3 regions of the Exiguobacterium sp. U13-1 genome follow, and region 2 is predicted to be linked to each of the others. Evidence: riboswitches for the same ligand, from Rfam matches in the RefSeq annotation. Region 2 holds a riboswitch; each other region holds the start of a gene.
The links. Region 2 has a riboswitch for lysine ahead of ESP131_RS01845 (Na+/H+ antiporter NhaC family protein). Riboswitches for the same ligand answer to the same signal wherever they lie in the genome.
Positions count from the first base shown of each region.

Region 1: another riboswitch for lysine. It lies ahead of ESP131_RS04995 (aspartate kinase); the one in region 2 lies ahead of ESP131_RS01845 (Na+/H+ antiporter NhaC family protein).
Region 3: another riboswitch for lysine. It lies ahead of ESP131_RS03450 (amino acid permease); the one in region 2 lies ahead of ESP131_RS01845 (Na+/H+ antiporter NhaC family protein).

Region 1 is NZ_CP015731.1:974,781-980,673, forward strand. It holds gene ESP131_RS04985 (argininosuccinate synthase) at 1-237, shown strand, start outside; gene argH (argininosuccinate lyase) at 234-1,604, shown strand; lysine riboswitch at 1,675-1,852, shown strand; gene ESP131_RS04995 (aspartate kinase) at 1,965-3,164, shown strand; gene ESP131_RS05000 (aspartate-semialdehyde dehydrogenase) at 3,178-4,170, shown strand; gene dapA (4-hydroxy-tetrahydrodipicolinate synthase) at 4,188-5,069, shown strand; gene dapB (4-hydroxy-tetrahydrodipicolinate reductase) at 5,066-5,812, shown strand; gene dapD (2,3,4,5-tetrahydropyridine-2,6-dicarboxylate N-acetyltransferase) at 5,799-5,893, shown strand, end outside.
Region 2 is NZ_CP015731.1:348,742-354,634, reverse strand. It holds gene htpG (molecular chaperone HtpG) at 1-1,340, shown strand, start outside; gene ESP131_RS01845 (Na+/H+ antiporter NhaC family protein) at 1,406-2,989, opposite strand; lysine riboswitch at 3,101-3,279, opposite strand; gene ESP131_RS01840 (uracil-DNA glycosylase family protein) at 3,372-4,109, opposite strand; gene ESP131_RS01835 (heme oxygenase) at 4,234-4,554, opposite strand; gene ESP131_RS01830 (methyltransferase) at 4,644-5,303, shown strand; gene ESP131_RS01825 (ABC transporter ATP-binding protein) at 5,313-5,893, shown strand, end outside.
Region 3 is NZ_CP015731.1:638,005-643,897, reverse strand. It holds gene ESP131_RS03455 (solute:sodium symporter family transporter) at 1-1,522, opposite strand, end outside; gene ESP131_RS03450 (amino acid permease) at 1,675-3,156, opposite strand; lysine riboswitch at 3,288-3,476, opposite strand; gene ESP131_RS03445 (MarR family winged helix-turn-helix transcriptional regulator) at 3,642-4,097, shown strand; gene ESP131_RS03440 (diguanylate cyclase) at 4,235-5,326, shown strand; gene ESP131_RS03435 (TetR/AcrR family transcriptional regulator) at 5,370-5,893, opposite strand, start outside.

The sequences.
Region 1 (5,893 bases), 630 kb from region 2:
GCTTTCTTGATGGCGACGCAACAGGACGTCACAGGAGAAGTTCGCGTCAAACTGTTCAAAGGAAACGCAACCGTGACAGGTCGTCAGTCTGCTGTCTCGCTCTACGATGAAAAGCTTGCGACGTATACGAAAGAAGATGCGTTTGATCATGAAGCAGCAAAAGGATTCATCAAATTACACGGTCTTGCTGTTTCGACGCATGCAAGTGTTCATCGTCAGGCGGGTGTGACGAAATGACCAAACTCTGGGGTGGACGTTTTACGGAAAGTGCTTCCGCTCAAGCGGAAGCCTTCGGAGCATCGATCACGTTCGATCAAAAGTTAGCAAGTGTCGATTTGAAAGGAAGTCTTGCGCACGCGCAGATGTTATTTGAACAAGGAATCCTCGCTCAAGACGAGTGGACACAAATCGAGCAAGGACTAAAGCAACTAGAAGCGACAGTAGCGGATCATGTGTATACGCTAGCGGATGAAGACATTCATATGAACCTTGAGCGGTTGTTGACGGAACAGATTGGTCCAGTCGCAGGGAAACTGCACACGGCACGGAGTCGAAACGACCAGGTCGCAACCGACTTGCATCTATGGATGGAGCAACATGTCGAAGCGTTGACGACGGCATTACGTGAGCTCCAATCGGTCATCACGGAACAAGCCGAGCAACATATCGAGACGGTCATGCCGGGCTATACACATTTGCAACGGGCGCAACCGATCTCGCTTGCGCATCACTTGCTTGCGTACTTCTGGATGTTTGAACGGGACGTTGAACGGTTGACGGACAACCAAAAACGAATCCGGAAATCACCGCTCGGGGCAGGCGCGCTCGCCGGTACGACATTCCCGATTGATCGTTTCCGTTCTGCCGAGTTGCTCGGATTTGAATCGATCTATCCGAACAGCCTCGACGCCGTCTCCGACCGGGACTTTGTCATCGAATACCTCGGGATCGCCTCGACCGTCATGATGCATCTATCACGTTTTTGTGAAGAAATCATCATCTGGGCGTCGCAAGAATTTGGCTTCATCGAGTTGTCCGATGCCTTCTCGACAGGATCGAGCATGATGCCACAAAAGAAAAATCCTGATTTCGCGGAATTGATTCGTGGGAAAACAGGACGTGTCTACGGCAATCTAATGGGCTTCTTAACGACGATGAAAGCATTACCGCTCGCTTACAATAAAGACATGCAAGAGGATAAAGAAGGGGTCTTCGATACAGCGGATACCGTCCTCCAGTCCGTTCAAATCTTCACCGGAATGATTGAATCCGCGACGTTTAAGACCGAAGCGCTCAAGAAGGCGACAATGCAAGACTTCTCGAACGCAACGGAACTCGCCGACTACCTCGTGACGAAAGGCATACCATTCCGAGAAGCACATGAAATCGTTGGGAAGGCTGTCCTTTACTGTGTACAGAATGGCTGTTTCTTGAAAGATTTGAACCTTGAGACGTATCAAACATTCCATCCTGATATCACAGAAGAAGTCTATCCGCTCCTCGATCCGGTTCAAGCAGTGGCACGCCGGACAAGTTACGGCGGTACAGGGTTTGCTGCCGTTTCAGAGCAACTCGAACTTGCGAAACAGCATCTTGCGAATTGACGAATTTTGAAAAAAATCAGTCAAATGACTGGATTTAACAAAAGATGTCTGCTATAACTGTAACTAACAACCGACAGATAGAGGCGCGGATGACATGAGTAGCATCATTCTTGAAGGCAAGCATGCCGAATGATGTGAAAGGGGAAGTCCGCCGAAGTGAACGAGAAGATGCTTACTCTTGTTTGCTGGTACAACGGTTAAGATCCGTTGTACTGCCGAAACCGATGTTTCGGAGCGCTATCTTACGTAAAAGAACGAATGACTTCGTCTTCGTTTGTCCGATCGTGATAACGACGGGCCGTAGGAACGCTCCTACCGGCCCGTCGTTTTTTTCTGTATCGGGACAAAGGAGATAGGATTGTGACAACTGTACTTAAATTTGGTGGAAGCTCGGTTGCGACTGTCGAACAGATTCAGTCTATTGCGAATTATTTGAAGAGTCGCGCAGCCGAAGGTGAAAAACTCGTCGTCGTCGTTTCGGCGATGGGCAAGATGACAGATTCTTTGATCGCTCAGGCGCAAGCCATCACGGATCGCCCCGAGCGGCGAGAACTCGATCGGCTGCTTGCCATCGGAGAAGAACAGACGATTTCATTACTCAGCATCGCCCTCAACTCACTCGGCGTCAAAGCGTTATCGCAAACTGGCGCACAAGCAGGGATCAGCACGATGGGTGTGCATACGAAAAGTAAGATCAAACAGATCGATGGAGATCTGTTACGACAAAAACTCGAAACGTACGATGTCGTCATCGTCGCCGGATTCCAAGGTGTCAACGAACTCGGTGATGTCACGACGCTTGGACGGGGTGGGTCGGATACAACGGCAGTTGCCCTTGCGGCAGTCCTTGATAAACGGTGCGAAATCTATACCGATGTCGACGGTGTCTATACAGCTGATCCGCGAATCCATGCCGCCGCTCAACCGATTCCACATATCTCGTATGATGAGATGATGGAAATGAGCGCCCTCGGGTCGAAGGTCATGGAAATGCGAAGTGTCGAACTAGGAAAAAAATACGGCGTACACATCTTCGTCGGGAAAACACTTGAATCGAAAAGGGGAACATGGATCATGGGAGCGACGGAAACAATGGAACAAAAAGCGGTGACGAGTGTTAGTGTGACGAAGAACGTCTTGACGGTATCAATCAAACACGTACCGCAAACGAATGCAGCAGTAGCCGATATCTTCGAACTGTTATCCAATCGCCACGTCAACATCGACATGATCAGTCAAACGACGTTCGACAGTGACATTTTCTTATCGTTCTCATGTCCACTCGATGAGGAAGAGTTCCTCGATGAAGCATTGAAAGACATCATGGATCGCTTCACGACAGTCAAGGTCGATCGCCATAATCAACATGCGAAATTATCTGTCGTCGGAATCGGGATGCGGGATGCAACAGGTGTCGCTTCGAAATTGTTCGCAATCTTCCGAGCAGAGAACATTCCGTTCTATCAAGTTACGACTTCAGAAATCAGCATCTCATACACGATTGCACAAGCAGATATTGAACGGACGGTTGCAGCGATTGCAAACGCGTTCGAGTTATAAGGAGGAAAACAGGATGTATCATGTAGCAGTCATTGGAGCAACCGGCGCCGTCGGTCAAAAAATGTTACAAGTACTAGCCGAACTGGACTTCCCGGTCAGCCGCCTGTCCGCTTACGCTTCTGCTCGTTCAGCAGGGAACACGGTACAGTTCAAGGGAGAAGCCATCACGATCCAAGCGCTGACACCAAATATCACGGAAGACGGGATCGATGTCGCGTTGTTCGCAGCGGGCGGAACGATCAGTGAACAATATGCCCCGTTACTAGCTGAAAACGGAACACTCGTCGTTGATAATTCAAGTGCTTTCCGGATGCAGGAGACGATTCCGCTTGTCGTGCCAGAAGTCAATCCACAAGCGATTCAAGCGACGGACCGCTTGATCGCAAATCCGAACTGTTCGACGATTCAATCCGTCGTCGCCTTAGCACCGCTCCAGTCACTGGGATTCGAGCGTGTCAACTATACGACGTATCAGGCCGTATCCGGTTCTGGTCAAAAAGGAATCGAGGATCTGGCACGTGGAGCACGGGGAGAAGAGCCCGTCAATTATCCGCATCCGATTCACGATAACATCTTGCCACATATCGATGTGTTCCTTGAGAACGGCTATACGAAAGAAGAGCAGAAGATGATTGACGAAACACGGAAAATCTTCAATCTTCCAGCACTACCAGTCAGTGCGACATGTGTGCGTGTTCCAGTCACGAATTCTCACTCGGTTGCGATCAACGTCACGTTTACGCAGCCGACGACGGTTGCAGCGATCCGTGAAGCACTTGAAGGCGCACCGGGCGTCGTCCTCATCGATGATGTCGCGAATACGCGTTATCCGATGCCACTCGATGCAAGTGGTACGGACGACGTCTACGTCGGTCGGATTCGACAAGATGATAGTCTCGCGAACACGTTCCATCTCTGGTGTGTAGCCGACAACATTCGAAAAGGTGCCGCCTCGAATGCCGTACAAGTCGCACGCCAAGCAATCGAACAGTCGATTCATTCATAAAAAAGGAGGAGTTCTTCATGTTCAAAGGAGCAGGTACAGCGCTCGTCACACCATTTAATGAAGCAGGCGAGTTGGATCTACACGTATTCGAACGCTTGATCGAGCAACAACTCGCAGCAGGAATTCAGGCGCTTGTCGTCGGAGGAACGACAGGAGAAGGATCGACACTGACGAACACGGAATTCGAACAACTACTGGCGACTGCCGTTCAAATCACGGCAGGACGAGTACCAGTCATTGCCGGAACGGGTTCGAACAACACGGCAGCAACAATCGAGAAGACGTTACTCGCAGAGCGCCTCGGTGCGGACGCAGCGATGCTCGTCACACCGTACTACAATAAAACATCGCAAGCGGGTCTCGTCGCACATTTCACGGCGGTCGCTGATGCAACCGAATTACCAATCATGCTGTACAACGTTCCGTCGCGGACAGGAGTTGCGATCGCAGTCGAAACAGCAGTGACGTTAGCACGTCATCCACGAATCCAAGCGTTTAAGGAGGCGAGTGGAGACGTCAGCTTCATGGGTGAACTGATGGCGGCGATTCCGGAAGATTTCGCGGTCTTCTGTGGAAATGATGATCAAATCCTGCCGTACATGGCATGGGGGGCACAAGGCGTCATCTCAGTTCTTTCGAACCCGTACCCAGCAGAGACACAAGCACTTGCTGAGGCGTTACTCGCACAAGATCTCATCACGGCTCGCCGGATTCAGGCAGACTTGTTACCGGTCATCGGTGCCTTGTTCAGTGACGTTAATCCGATTCCAGTCAAAGCATCGCTTGAAGAACTTGGCTTTGCTGTCGGTGCGCCGCGCTTGCCGCTCGTCCGTCAATCGGAAGCGGGACATGCCCACTTACTCGAAACGATGCGGGCTTACAAAGGAGTGGTTCGATGAAACTCGCGTTACACGGTTATGGGGCGACAGGACAATACGTCGTCGAACTCGCACCACAAAGTGTCGTGGCGATCGTTGACCGGACGAAGTCATCCGATACGATCGCTTCATATGCCGAGCTAACAGAGATGTCAGAAACGGTCGATGCGATCATCGACTTCTCGCATCCGAGTTTGCTACCTGATCTGCTCGCATACGGGCTGGCGACAAAAACACCACTCGTTATCGCAACGACTGGTTTTTCTGAGGCGGAACTGGCATCGATTAAGGACGCCGCAAAAGAAATTCCGATCTTCCAGTCGTACAACATGTCGTACGGTATCGCGATGGTGCAGCAACTGCTGAAGACACTTGTGCCACTAGCAGGAGCGTATGACATCGAATTGCTCGAGAAACATCATAACCAAAAAGTCGATGCGCCAAGCGGAACGGCTGAGTTGTTATTGCAAACGATTCAGACGGCACGTGACGTCACACCGGTATATGACCGGTCACAGACGCGGCAAAAGCGGGAGACGAACGAGATCGGAATGCACGCGATGCGCGGTGGAACGATCTTCGGAGAACACGAAGTCTTATTCGCAGGTGTCGACGAATTGATTGAAATCAAACATACAGCGCTATCGAAAAAAGTATTTGCTTCTGGTGCGATCCAAGCAGCTGAGGCACTCATTCAAAAAACAGCGGGACTCTATACATTAGAGACGCTCTACACACAGGAGGATTCACATGTTACTCACTGATGCTTACGAAATTGCTAAATTCATTAAAGATGCTAAAAAACAAACACCGGTAAAACTTTACGTCAACGGCGATTTGGCGGG
Region 2 (5,893 bases):
CGAACGAGGAAGAAGAATCGTATGACGAATACCTCGAGACATATCGTTTGCGCAGTATCATCAAAAAATACTCGGACTTCATCCGTTATCCGATCGAGATGAAGGAACTCGAACGTCAGCCAATCGAAGGCAGTGATGAGACGGAAGAGGTCGAAGTCGTCAAGACGATCAACAGCATGGTGCCGATCTGGCGGAAGAACAAACGGGAATTGACAGACAAGGACTATACGAACTTCTACCAAGAGAAGCGGTATGGTTTTGACACACCGGCAAAACACATTCATATCAGTGTCGATGGTGCCGTTCGTTATCAATCGATCTTATTCATTCCGGAGCAGGCACCGTACGATTATTATTCGAAGGAATTTGAAAAAGGTCTCGAGCTTTATGCGAATGGTGTCTTGATCATGGAAAAATGCAGTGACTTGCTGCCGGACCATTTCAGTTTCGTCAAAGGAATGGTCGACTCGGAGGACTTATCGCTCAACATCTCGCGTGAACTTCTACAACACGATCGTCAATTGAAGCTGATCGCGAAAAACATCCAAAGTAAGATCAAGACACAACTTGAAGCCCTCTTGCGTGAAGATCGCGCGAAGTACGAAACGTTCTATCAAGCGTTCGGACGTCAGCTGAAGTTCGGTATGTACAATGATTACGGCATGCACAAGGAACAGGTGCAGGACCTCATCCTCTTCTACTCGGCGAAGGAGAAGAAGTTGATCACACTCGCGGAATACGTCGCAGCGATGCCAGAAGATCAAGCGCATATCTACTACGCCGCTGGTGAGAGTACGAATCGTTTAGATAAGTTACCACAATCCGAGCTCGTCCGTGATAAAGGATACGACATCTTGTACTTCACGGAAGAGATCGATGAGTTCGCGATCCAGATGCTCGTGACGTACAACGAGAAGACGTTCAAGTCGGTCACGAGTAGCGATCTAGGGATTGAAGCAGAAGAAGCGGAGACGACGGACGCACAAGCAGAGATGTTCCAAGCGATGCAGGAAGTGCTAAGTGGACAAGTCAAGGAAGTTAAGGCATCGACGCGTCTCAAATCGCATCCCGTCTGTTTTGCGACGGATGGCGCCGTCTCGATCGAGATGGAGAAAATCCTGAAGGCGATGCCGAATAACGAAGGGGTAGAAGCGGTCAAGATTCTTGAATTGAATCCGTCACACGCGGTATTCCACTCTCTTGAAACGGCGTATCAAAACGATCGTTCGAAATTCGAGCGCTATACCAAACTGATGTACCAACAAGCATTGCTTGTCGAAGGGCTTCCACTCGAGGATCCAGTAGCGTTTGCGAATGATGTGTGTTTACTGATGGTGTGAAACGAATAGATATAAAAAAGGCATTGGATGCGCGCATCCAATGCCTTTTTTCGTAAAATGCTACATTAATCCGTCTGTAAATCCGAAGCGGTTTCTCCTTTTTTTGAGAGAACGTTCAAGACGACGATGAAGAGTACGAATGTGACAAGAGCTCCGATGAAACCGTAGACCGAAGACTCCGTGAAACCGATGACTAAATAACCGACTGCTGCAGTGACGGCACCGACTAGCGCATACGGTAACTGTGTCGTAACGTGGTCGATATGATGTGATCCAGCCCCTGTCGAACTGAGGATCGTCGTATCGGAAATCGGTGAACAATGGTCACCGAAGACAGATCCAGCAAGAACGGCAGCAAGCGTCGGTAACAAGAGTGAGGCATCGACAGCCATGACGAGATCCGCACCGATTGGCAACATGATCCCGAATGTGCCCCAACTTGTTCCTGTCGAGAATGCCATCAAGCCGGCAATCAAGAATAACAAGAATGGCAAGTACGAAGCAGAAATCGAGTTGCTGACGAAGCTTGCAAGATAGTCACCGGTTTTCATGTCACCGATGACAGCGATGATCGTCCAAGCGAATAACAGAATCACGACTGCTGGCCACATCGAACGCATACCAGCAACGATGCTTACCCGGTAATCGCGACCCGGAATTTTCCGTCCGATCAGCATCAGGAAAGCGACGATTAAACTAATGACGACACCTGCGACGAGTGAACGTGTGACGTCTGTCGATTCAAATGCTCCAATTAAAGTAAACGGGCGATTGTCGGCAGCAAGTGCCTGAGCACCTGTTCCGAGCAACGCACTGATCGTAGCGATGACGAGAACGACGATCGGAACGACGAGATCCCGTACTTTTCCATTCGTATGTTCGTTGACCTCTTTTGCCATCCCCATCGGTGTTCCTTTTGATGCATCAAAAAGTTCACCTTTCGCGGCACGACGTTCATGCTGTTTCATCGGTCCGACAGAGACGCCAGAGTAAGCGATGTAAAGTGTTAAAAGTAACGCGAAAATCGCATAGAAGTTCATTGGAACGATCATCATGAAGGCACTAAACGCTGAGTAATCCGTAATCGAGTGCGTCGTTAAGATACCGGCGATGATGGAGATGATGAATGCGCCCCAACTCGAAAGCGGACTGATGACACAAACAGGCGCAGCTGTTGAGTCGATCAAATAGGCAAGTTTCGCTCGTGAGACACCACGACGATCCGTTAACGGACGACTAACGTTTCCGACAGCAAGACTATTGAAGTAATCATCGATGAAAATCAAGATACCGAGTCCGAAGGCGACTAAGCGTGCACCACGCGCCGTTTTGACGTGCGTAGAAGCCCATTCACCGAAGGCACGAGCGCCACCTGATGTCTGAATGAGCGTGGAAAGGACGCCGAGCAATAACAAGAAGACAAGTAATAAGACGTTCCACTCGTTCAAGGCACCGTCCGCCCAAAACAGGCTGAAGATGTTCTTGCCGAGATAGGTTATCGTATCGATCGGATTAAAACGGTGGAGTAACAGGGCACCGACGAGAATGCCGACACCTAACGAAAGAACGACCTTTCGTGTAAAGATGGCTAATAAGATAGCTAGTAAAGCAGGTACAAGGGCAATGATGGAATCTGAATAGTTGACCATGAAAAATATCCTCCTCTTTAATAAATGGCTTAAAGATGAGACCCCGCGGCACAAAAAAAGCAAGGGCACCGGCAACAAAGCCGACACCCTCGCTGGATGCGTCTTTCTTAGCCGAATTGGAGCGCTCCATACAAGTACTATGTATGGCAATCGATCGGGTGTTTCCCGAATCGACCAACGACGATATGTTAGACACATACTGTCATTTCGGCGATGTCACCTTTCCTGTAGTCGTCTTCGTTGTCATCCTCGGACCAAGTACTGATTGAAATCGCGCCTCTACCTCATCGATAGAATAGTCATATTCTGTTCTTATGGACACTTTATCATGTAATTCAGAAACGATTCAACCATATATTCTGATAATTTAAGATAAAGTTATTTATTCAGCAAAATGTTGAATGAGCTGTTTCATCAAATAGGCTTGGTTTTCTTCGAATTGTTTTTTTCGATGACCATTCGCACCAGAGGGATGAGGGAATCCCGAAAGAAGCTGATGCTGTTCGATTCGTCCGTCATGAATCAACCCACGGACTTGTGTCTCGACGACACGACCGAGCGGAATCAATAGCGCCGGTTCGCGTAGCTGATTGATTTCAGCGACGAAGTGTTCTTCTGCATAATGTTTTAGCAAAGGACTACGGCTGATTTTCGGTTGATGACCCGAGTAATTCTTTTCGCGATAAAAGACGGGTTGCTTTAACAGCGACGTCGGTTGCAATAATTTTTGATGTTGATGAAATAAGCTAGCTGTCGTCTCAATTCCGAGCAATGCTGGAAGTTCGAGTGTATCAAGCATCTGAACGAGGTTACGTCGCATCGTTCCGGCAAAGCTTGCTGTATATTTGACGAGGCGTGCCGTCTCTTCTAATGAAACACCATGATGGAGGGCATCCGTCGCTTCTTCGAAAGCGATTCGCATCTGTTCAAAACCTGGTGTGATCCCGATGATGACGACTTTTGCTTCAGTATTGACATATTCGCCAATCGGAGAGTAATAGACGGTCAGCTCGTTCTCCTGTTGCAATAAAAAATCGTCCGTCCATAATTCATCACGTCGTAACGTACGATCGTCAGGTAAGCTACGAATGGCTTGTTCAAATATAGTTAATGAATTCATGAAGGACCCTCTCTCTCTGTAATGGCACTATGATAACAAATAATACCATTTGTGACAATTCGACCCTTTCACTATTTGTATATAGGTATCTAAAAAAGGACTCGAGACGAGTCCTTTTCGTGCATCATGCGCGTTCTTTGACCGAAGCGACTTCATATGTCAGAATCTCGCTGCCGAGCATTGGCGATTCTCCTGCCTCACTACTCGCAGGTCGACTATGTGACGCTTTGAAATCGTCACTTTCCCGCCACGCTTGAAAACTCTTCATGTCTTCCCAGTACATGTTGACGTTCATTTCATCGTGTTCTTCGATATTTTGCGTCAATAAGACCTCGACGCGGATGAATCCGTCCATCGTATCGAGTCCACTTGGACGCGTAAAACGAGGAGCGAGAGCTGCAGCCATCCCTTTTTTGACTTTAATCCGGTTCGTAACGACGATCATCATAAAATCCCCTTTCAAAAAACGAGTAACGTACTTCTTCAGTATAGTACGATGAGGGTAAGAATGCCGGAAAGAAGGAACAAAAGACGATGAATGAACAGGAATACGATCAACGATTACGAATCGAGACCATTGAGATGCAACATCTATATGGTGTGTTTAGTCACTATAATCGATATGAACCGACACCTTATGCGGCACTAGACGAATTATGCGAAACCTATCCGTTTCAAAAACAGGACACTGTCATTGATTTCGGGTGTGGGAAAGGGCGTTTGAACTTTTACTTACACGACCGATTCGATTGTTCCGTCATCGGAATCGAGATGAATGGACAATTTTACGAAGATGCGCTTCGGAACATGGCGAATTACGAAAGTAGACGAAAGCGACGTTCGGGAAGTTTACGATTTGAACAGGCGTATGCTGAGCAGTACGTCATTCCGGACGAGGCGAATAAGTTTTATTTCTTCAATCCATTCTCTTCCCAAATTTTCATGAAAGTGATTGATCAGATTTTAAGTTCGGTCGAGCGTTCCTCGCGTTCGGTAGATCTCATCTTGTATTACCCGACCGATGAATACCGGGAATATTTAGAGCGACATACCGTATTCGAGCAAGTCGATGAGATTCGATTACGAGACCTCTACGAAAAAAATCATGACGAGCGGTTCGTCATCTATCGCTTTGATCCGAACAAACTGCTTCAAAACGGGTATGAATACAGTGATGAGAAAAATAGGGGATGAGGAGGTCGGATGATGATCCGTTTGGAGCATGTCACGAAAGAGTTTGCACCGGGGCGTGGGATATTCGATGTCAGTTTTACAGTTGATCCGGGTACGATATTCGGTTTCATCGGACCAAACGGATCTGGAAAATCAACGACACTCCGACATTTGATGGGATTACTGGCTGCGGACGATGGAAAGGCGACGATCGGTGGTTTTGATTGCTGGAAGCAAAGTAAAGAAGTGAAGCAATTGGTCGGTTATTTGCCGGGAGAAATTAGTTTGCCTGGAGACATGACAGGAGCAGACATGCTCGATTTGATGCAACGACTGCATGGTAGTGACCTGGCACGGCGACAACTGTTGTTGAAACGCTTTCCCTTTGAGACGAAGACAAAAATCCGTAAGATGTCAAAAGGGATGAAACAAAAACTGGCACTTGTCGGTTGCTTTATGAAGGACGCACCCGTCTATCTCCTTGATGAGCCGACCAGTGGACTGGATCCTTTGATGCAGGAGTGTTTTTTAGAGTGGATCGAACAGGAGAAGCATGCTGGAAAAGCGATTCTGATGAGTTCACACCACTTTCCGGAGATGGAAAAATCGTG
Region 3 (5,893 bases), 290 kb from region 2:
GCTCGACAGACTGTCGTCGATTGACCTTTCTTGACTGGACGGCTGGGTAACGATACCCCATGAATACCATGAATAGCACTTCAATCACGAGTAGAATACCGTATCCATGAATATAGCTAATGCCATGATCCCAGCCAAACAGTTGTTTGAAACCGAAGACGAATAAGTAATACGCGAACACGTGAAAGACAATGACGATTTTCGCCGCAATCGCCGGAATTCGTTTCATGAAAATCCCCATTAATACGATGACGAGAATTGGAATGTTGAAAAATCCTGTGAATTGCCGGATCAAACTCCATAAGCCGTCCGGCGCGTACATCAAGAACGGCGCAATGACGAAAGAAATTAAGGCAACGATCGTTCCAAACCATTTACTGACGCGAATCAAATGTTCATCACTCGCCTCTTTCGCAAACACCGGCTGATAGATATCGAGTACGAAAAGTGTCGCAATACTGTTGAGCAACGAGTTAAACGAACTGAAGACAGCTCCGAGTAAGACAGCCAAGAAAAATCCCATCAGCGAGACCGGCAACAACTCCGTAATGAGTCGAGGATATGATAGATCACCGCTCGTTAGTGTGTTCCCATATAAGTGATAGGCAATGATCCCAGGAATCAGCATGAAGATCGGAACTAATAACTTCAAGAAGCCTGTCATCAAGACGCCCTTCTGTCCTTCCTTCAAATCTTTTGCCCCGAGCACACGTTGAATGACATATTGATTGAGTGACCAATAAAATAAGTTCGCAAATAGGATGCCCGTGAAAATCGAAAAGAACGGAACGGCATCGGTTGAGCTTCCGATTGCGTTCAGCTTCTCCGGTTGCACAGTCGCAATCGTCTTCATTCCTTGAAGCAAATTCCCGTCACCCAGCGCGATAAAGCCAAGCACCGGAACTAGGAATCCAACGAAGACAAGCCCAATCCCGTTCAAGGTATCGGAGACAGCCACCGCACGTAGTCCTCCAAAAATTGCATAAATCGCTCCGATGATTCCAACGACCCAGACGACTAACCAAAGGGATTGCGTATAACTGAGACCAAATAATTCCGGAACATCGAACAGCTGCAAGACAGCAATTCCACCCGAATAAAGCATCGAAGGAATCGTGACACACATATATCCAAGTAAAAAGAGTAAGACTGTCATCCGGCGAACCGTCTCATCATACCGGTGACTTAAGTATTCCGGTAATGTCGAGATACCTAGCCCGAGAAATTTCGGGAGCAGATAGATGGCCATGATGATTGCAGCAAATCCCGCCGTAACTTCCCATGCCATACTCGACATATTCCCCATGAAGGATTGTCCATTGAGTCCAATCAACTGTTCTGCCGACAAATTCGTCAGTAGTAATGATCCGGCAATGAAAACGCCACTTAGACCTCGCCCCGCTAAGAAGTATTCATCGACGCCTTGTGTTTTCCCACGCGTCAATCGATAGGATATGTAGGCAACGAGCAACATGAAAAACGCTGCAGAACCTAATGTGAAAAATAATTCAGATGTAGTCATGCGTCTCCCCCCTATTCTTCATTCATGTTTTCTATTCTTGTAATATGTATTCATTGATTCCTTTTTTATACTTTTCCAAAACTATATTTTAGAAAACGTTTTCATTTAAAGAAATAAAAAAACCACCTTCATTATAGAAGGTGGTTCACACATTACGATTGACGCGGATGTTCTGGGAAGTCCATCTCGTCATAACGAACGATCGACGTCCGGTTTTTGAATTTATGTCCTAACCAGAAGGCAAGGAACAATGGAATACCGACGTACGTCGCAGCAATCCCAACCCAATCGATTTGATCAGCGAGGAATGCGGCATAGTTTTGACCAACGATGACAAGGAAACAAAGACCGAATGCGAACAGCGGACCGAACGGGAACGCTGGTGCAACATATGGTAAGTCTTTCAACGAGTGACCTTGTGCAACGAATCCTTTACGGAAGCGATAGTGACTGATCGCAATCCCGAGCCATGCGATGAATCCTGTCATCCCGGAAGCATTGAGTAACCACAGGTAGACTTGTCCACCAAACATCGACGTCAAGAAACAGAGCGCACCGACTGCACCTGTTGCAAGCAAGGCGTGACGGGGTACACCGTTTTTCGAGACTTTCGCGAATAACTTCGGTGCATCGCCTTGGCGCGCAAGTGTATACAGCATCCGTGTCGAAGCATACATGCCTGAGTTTCCGGCAGATAGAACAGACGTCAAGATGACAGCGTTCATGAGTGCTGCTGAGAACGCAAGACCTGCTTTTTCAAAGACGAGCGTAAACGGACTAACCGCTACGTCCGTAATGTCATTCGAAACCAAGTTCGGACTCGTATACGGAATGAGCATTCCGATGACGAAAATCGCGAAGACGTAGAAAAGTAAGATACGCCAGAAAACTTGTTTGACTGCTTTAGGAACGTTCTTTTTCGGGTCTTCTGACTCACCCGCGGCAATCCCGACGAGCTCCGTTCCTTGGAAACTGAATCCAGCAACAAGAATGATTCCGATGACGGCAGGAATCCCACCGACGAACGGTGCATCGCCAAGAGCAAAGTTTTTAAAGCCAACCGGTGGCTCCGATGTAAAGACACCGAAAATCATCGCAACACCGACGACTAAGAAGACGATGACGGTAACGACTTTAATCATCGCGAACCAATACTCCGCTTCCCCGAATCCTTTAACGGAGAAGTAGTTCAAGCCAATCATGAGTAAGAGGAACAAGGCACTGAAATAAAATCCAGGAACATCCGGGAACCAATACGTCATGACGATTTGTGCTGCGACGAGCTCGACTGCGATCGTGACTGCCCAGTTGTACCAGTAGTTCCAGCCGAGTGCAAAGCCGAATGATGGATCGACGAATTTCGTTCCATATGTCGAGAAGGATCCAGCGACCGGCATGTACGCTGCCATTTCACCAAGACTTGTCATTAGGAAGTAGACCATCAGACCAACGATTGCATACGATAGGAGCGCACCACCTGGTCCTGCTGCTGCGACGGAAGCACCGGACGCAATGAAGAGTCCTGTTCCGATCGCTCCACCGATGGCGATCATTGACATATGACGGGCTTGTAATCCACGTTTTAATCCTTCTGCTGTCGAATCTGTTGTTTGTTTCACATCTAGATTGTTCATTTCGTTCGCTTCTCTCTTTAATAAATTTTTGAGAGGACACTTTTTGAATGAAAAAACAAAAAGCGCCCTCATCTTCCAGATGGAAGATGAGAACGCAACATAATAAAATGGATGCGCCTCATTCTACCGTCGTGAAAGATAGCTCTCCACAAGTAGGTGATACCCGACTTGTGACAGTATTAGACCTATTTGATCTAATCCCAATCGATCATCTTCAAAGCGATGATTGATTTCGGCAATTCTTCCTTTCAGGTCACCTCATCTGTCGCTTGACGACATCCGTAACCGTACTCTTAAGAACTGCAACCTCCATCCCACTGGTTGAGTGAGAACTGAATTAAGTTAGTTATTACTACGCCATATTACACAAAACGCCACGAAATTGTCAATTGCCTTTTTCGAATCTGGGGTAGTCGATGGTAAAAATCCGATATGTTTAGTACACTAAATGGTAGAAGTCCACTGAGAGAAAGGATGCTGCTTGCATGCCACAGGAACGTGATTTGCTAACTTATCGACTCGAGGAACAAATGCGTGTCATTCTTCGTACCCTGCGACGTGAACTTAACCGGCTATTTGAAGGAACGGCGACCCGGAGTGAGTTTTTCATCTTACGAAGCCTTTCAGAAAATGGTCCTCAGCGCCCGACGCTTCTTGCGGAACAATTTGAGCTCGCGACGAGTCAAGTCACTGCTTTGACGGATAAGCTGTATAAACAAGGATATGTCACCCGAACACGTTCGACGGAAGATCGTCGTTCAATCGTCCTCGCTTTGACGGAGGACGGTGAACGTGCATTTCGGGATCTCGAAATCGTCCGGAAAAACTATTTACAAGATCGCTTCGGCACATTGACAGAAGAAGAGCTTGAAACGATGGTTCATGTTTTTAATAAAATTTTACAGACGATGGATGAGGATACACTTACTTCGTCTTCTTAAAAACGGTAGATTTTCTACCGTTTTTTCTATTTTATCTAAAGATTTCCCTCTGTCTAACCGTTATCTACTTGAGTATACTGGAAGTATATATATGGAAATCTGTTAGCTGGGGGAGTTGGGAGGATTTGTTGTCCATCATGAATCAATTCATCATTAACTTTTGTCTACTGTTTACAACGATTACTCTCTTGTTCTTACCGTTTCGAAATCAACCGCGTATTTCATTGAACTCCAAATGGAGCATTCGACTTATACTCGGAGCGATCTGTGGTCTGATTGCGGTTTTATTGATGTTCAATGGGATCCAAATCGATGTCGCCCGTGTTGATTTACGTATCGTTCCCGTCGCGATCGCCATGCTGTTCGGTGGTTTTCCAAGCGCCATCGTTGCGGGTGCGATGATCATTGGGACACGTTACTTTTTAACACCAGTTGATCAAATGGAAGGTTTTTATTTATCTACGCTGATCATCGTCTTGTTCATCACGACAATCGGAATCATTCGTCGATTCGTCCATGTCTCGATGCGTCATTTTCAGCTTATGGTGTTGGTCGGTATTCTCTATTCGTTACCCGCCATCTACATCCTGACGCACAGCTGGTCGACATTCTTTAAAATCTCGATTGCGTACGTCTTCTTTAATTTATTAGCTGGCTTTGTCGCTTTTCGATTGCTAACGGAATTACGCCGTCACTTCGAAAACATCCAGTATCAGCAGAAACTCGCCATGACGGATGCATTGACAGGGCTCGCCAATCGTCGTCGTCTTGATGACTCCCTTTCGCTTGTCGGTTCGACCGACCAAGGCTATTCGCTTGTACTCATCGATATCGATTTCTTCAAGCATGTCAATGATACATATGGTCATGATGCGGGCGATGATGTGTTACGCCAACTCGGCATGACTCTTGCTTCCTTGACGCGTCCAGACGACCTCGTCGGACGGTACGGTGGTGAAGAATTTTTAATCATCTTACCAAGTACTTCGGCGAAAGAAGCGCAAAAAATCGCAGAACTAGCTCGGCTGACGGTCGCACGTAACCTGTTCCCGACAGCAGATGTACCTGATCTACAAATCACGATTTCGCTTGGAATCGCGCATTCTAGTGGTTCTCATACGTCACTTGAAGCATTACAACAGGCAGATAAAGCGTTGTATTACTCAAAAGAAAGCGGACGGAATCGGAGTACGATCTACACGAAAGAACTTGCATTCCGACAAGCTTAACCTGACTGGACACTTCCGTAGGGAAGTGTCTTTTTTTACGTCTTCATTCCGGCTCTTTAGGAAAACCGATGCTTTCTACTGTTCCAAAGACGATCATCCGACTTAATTGTTCTGCCATATACTCTGATGAATACGGTCGACCGTTTCGTAACCAAGAAATCAACAATCCCAACTGTCCACCAATGACATAGTTTAATAATAAGTCCCGATCGACGAACGTAGCTTCTTCTGTGATTTGCGGTCGAAACATTAGTCGGTAATTCTCTTTCAACGTATCGAGAAAGCGCGAGATGAACGTTTTGATCGGTCCTTGAACAAGCATCGTCTGATAGAATAATTCATTTTCTTCGATATGAATGAACAACCGAGCAAAATAGCGACTCACCTGCTCGACTGTCGGAAAGGCAGTTCCTGTACCGGTGATCCGAATCGCTTGTTCAAGTGCCTTCATTTGCTCCTCAACGATTTGGTCAAGCAAATCATACTTATCCGTATAGTGTGCGTAGAAGGTCGAACGGTTCACACCGGCTCCATCCGTCAACATTTTGACCGTAATACTTGAGAAGC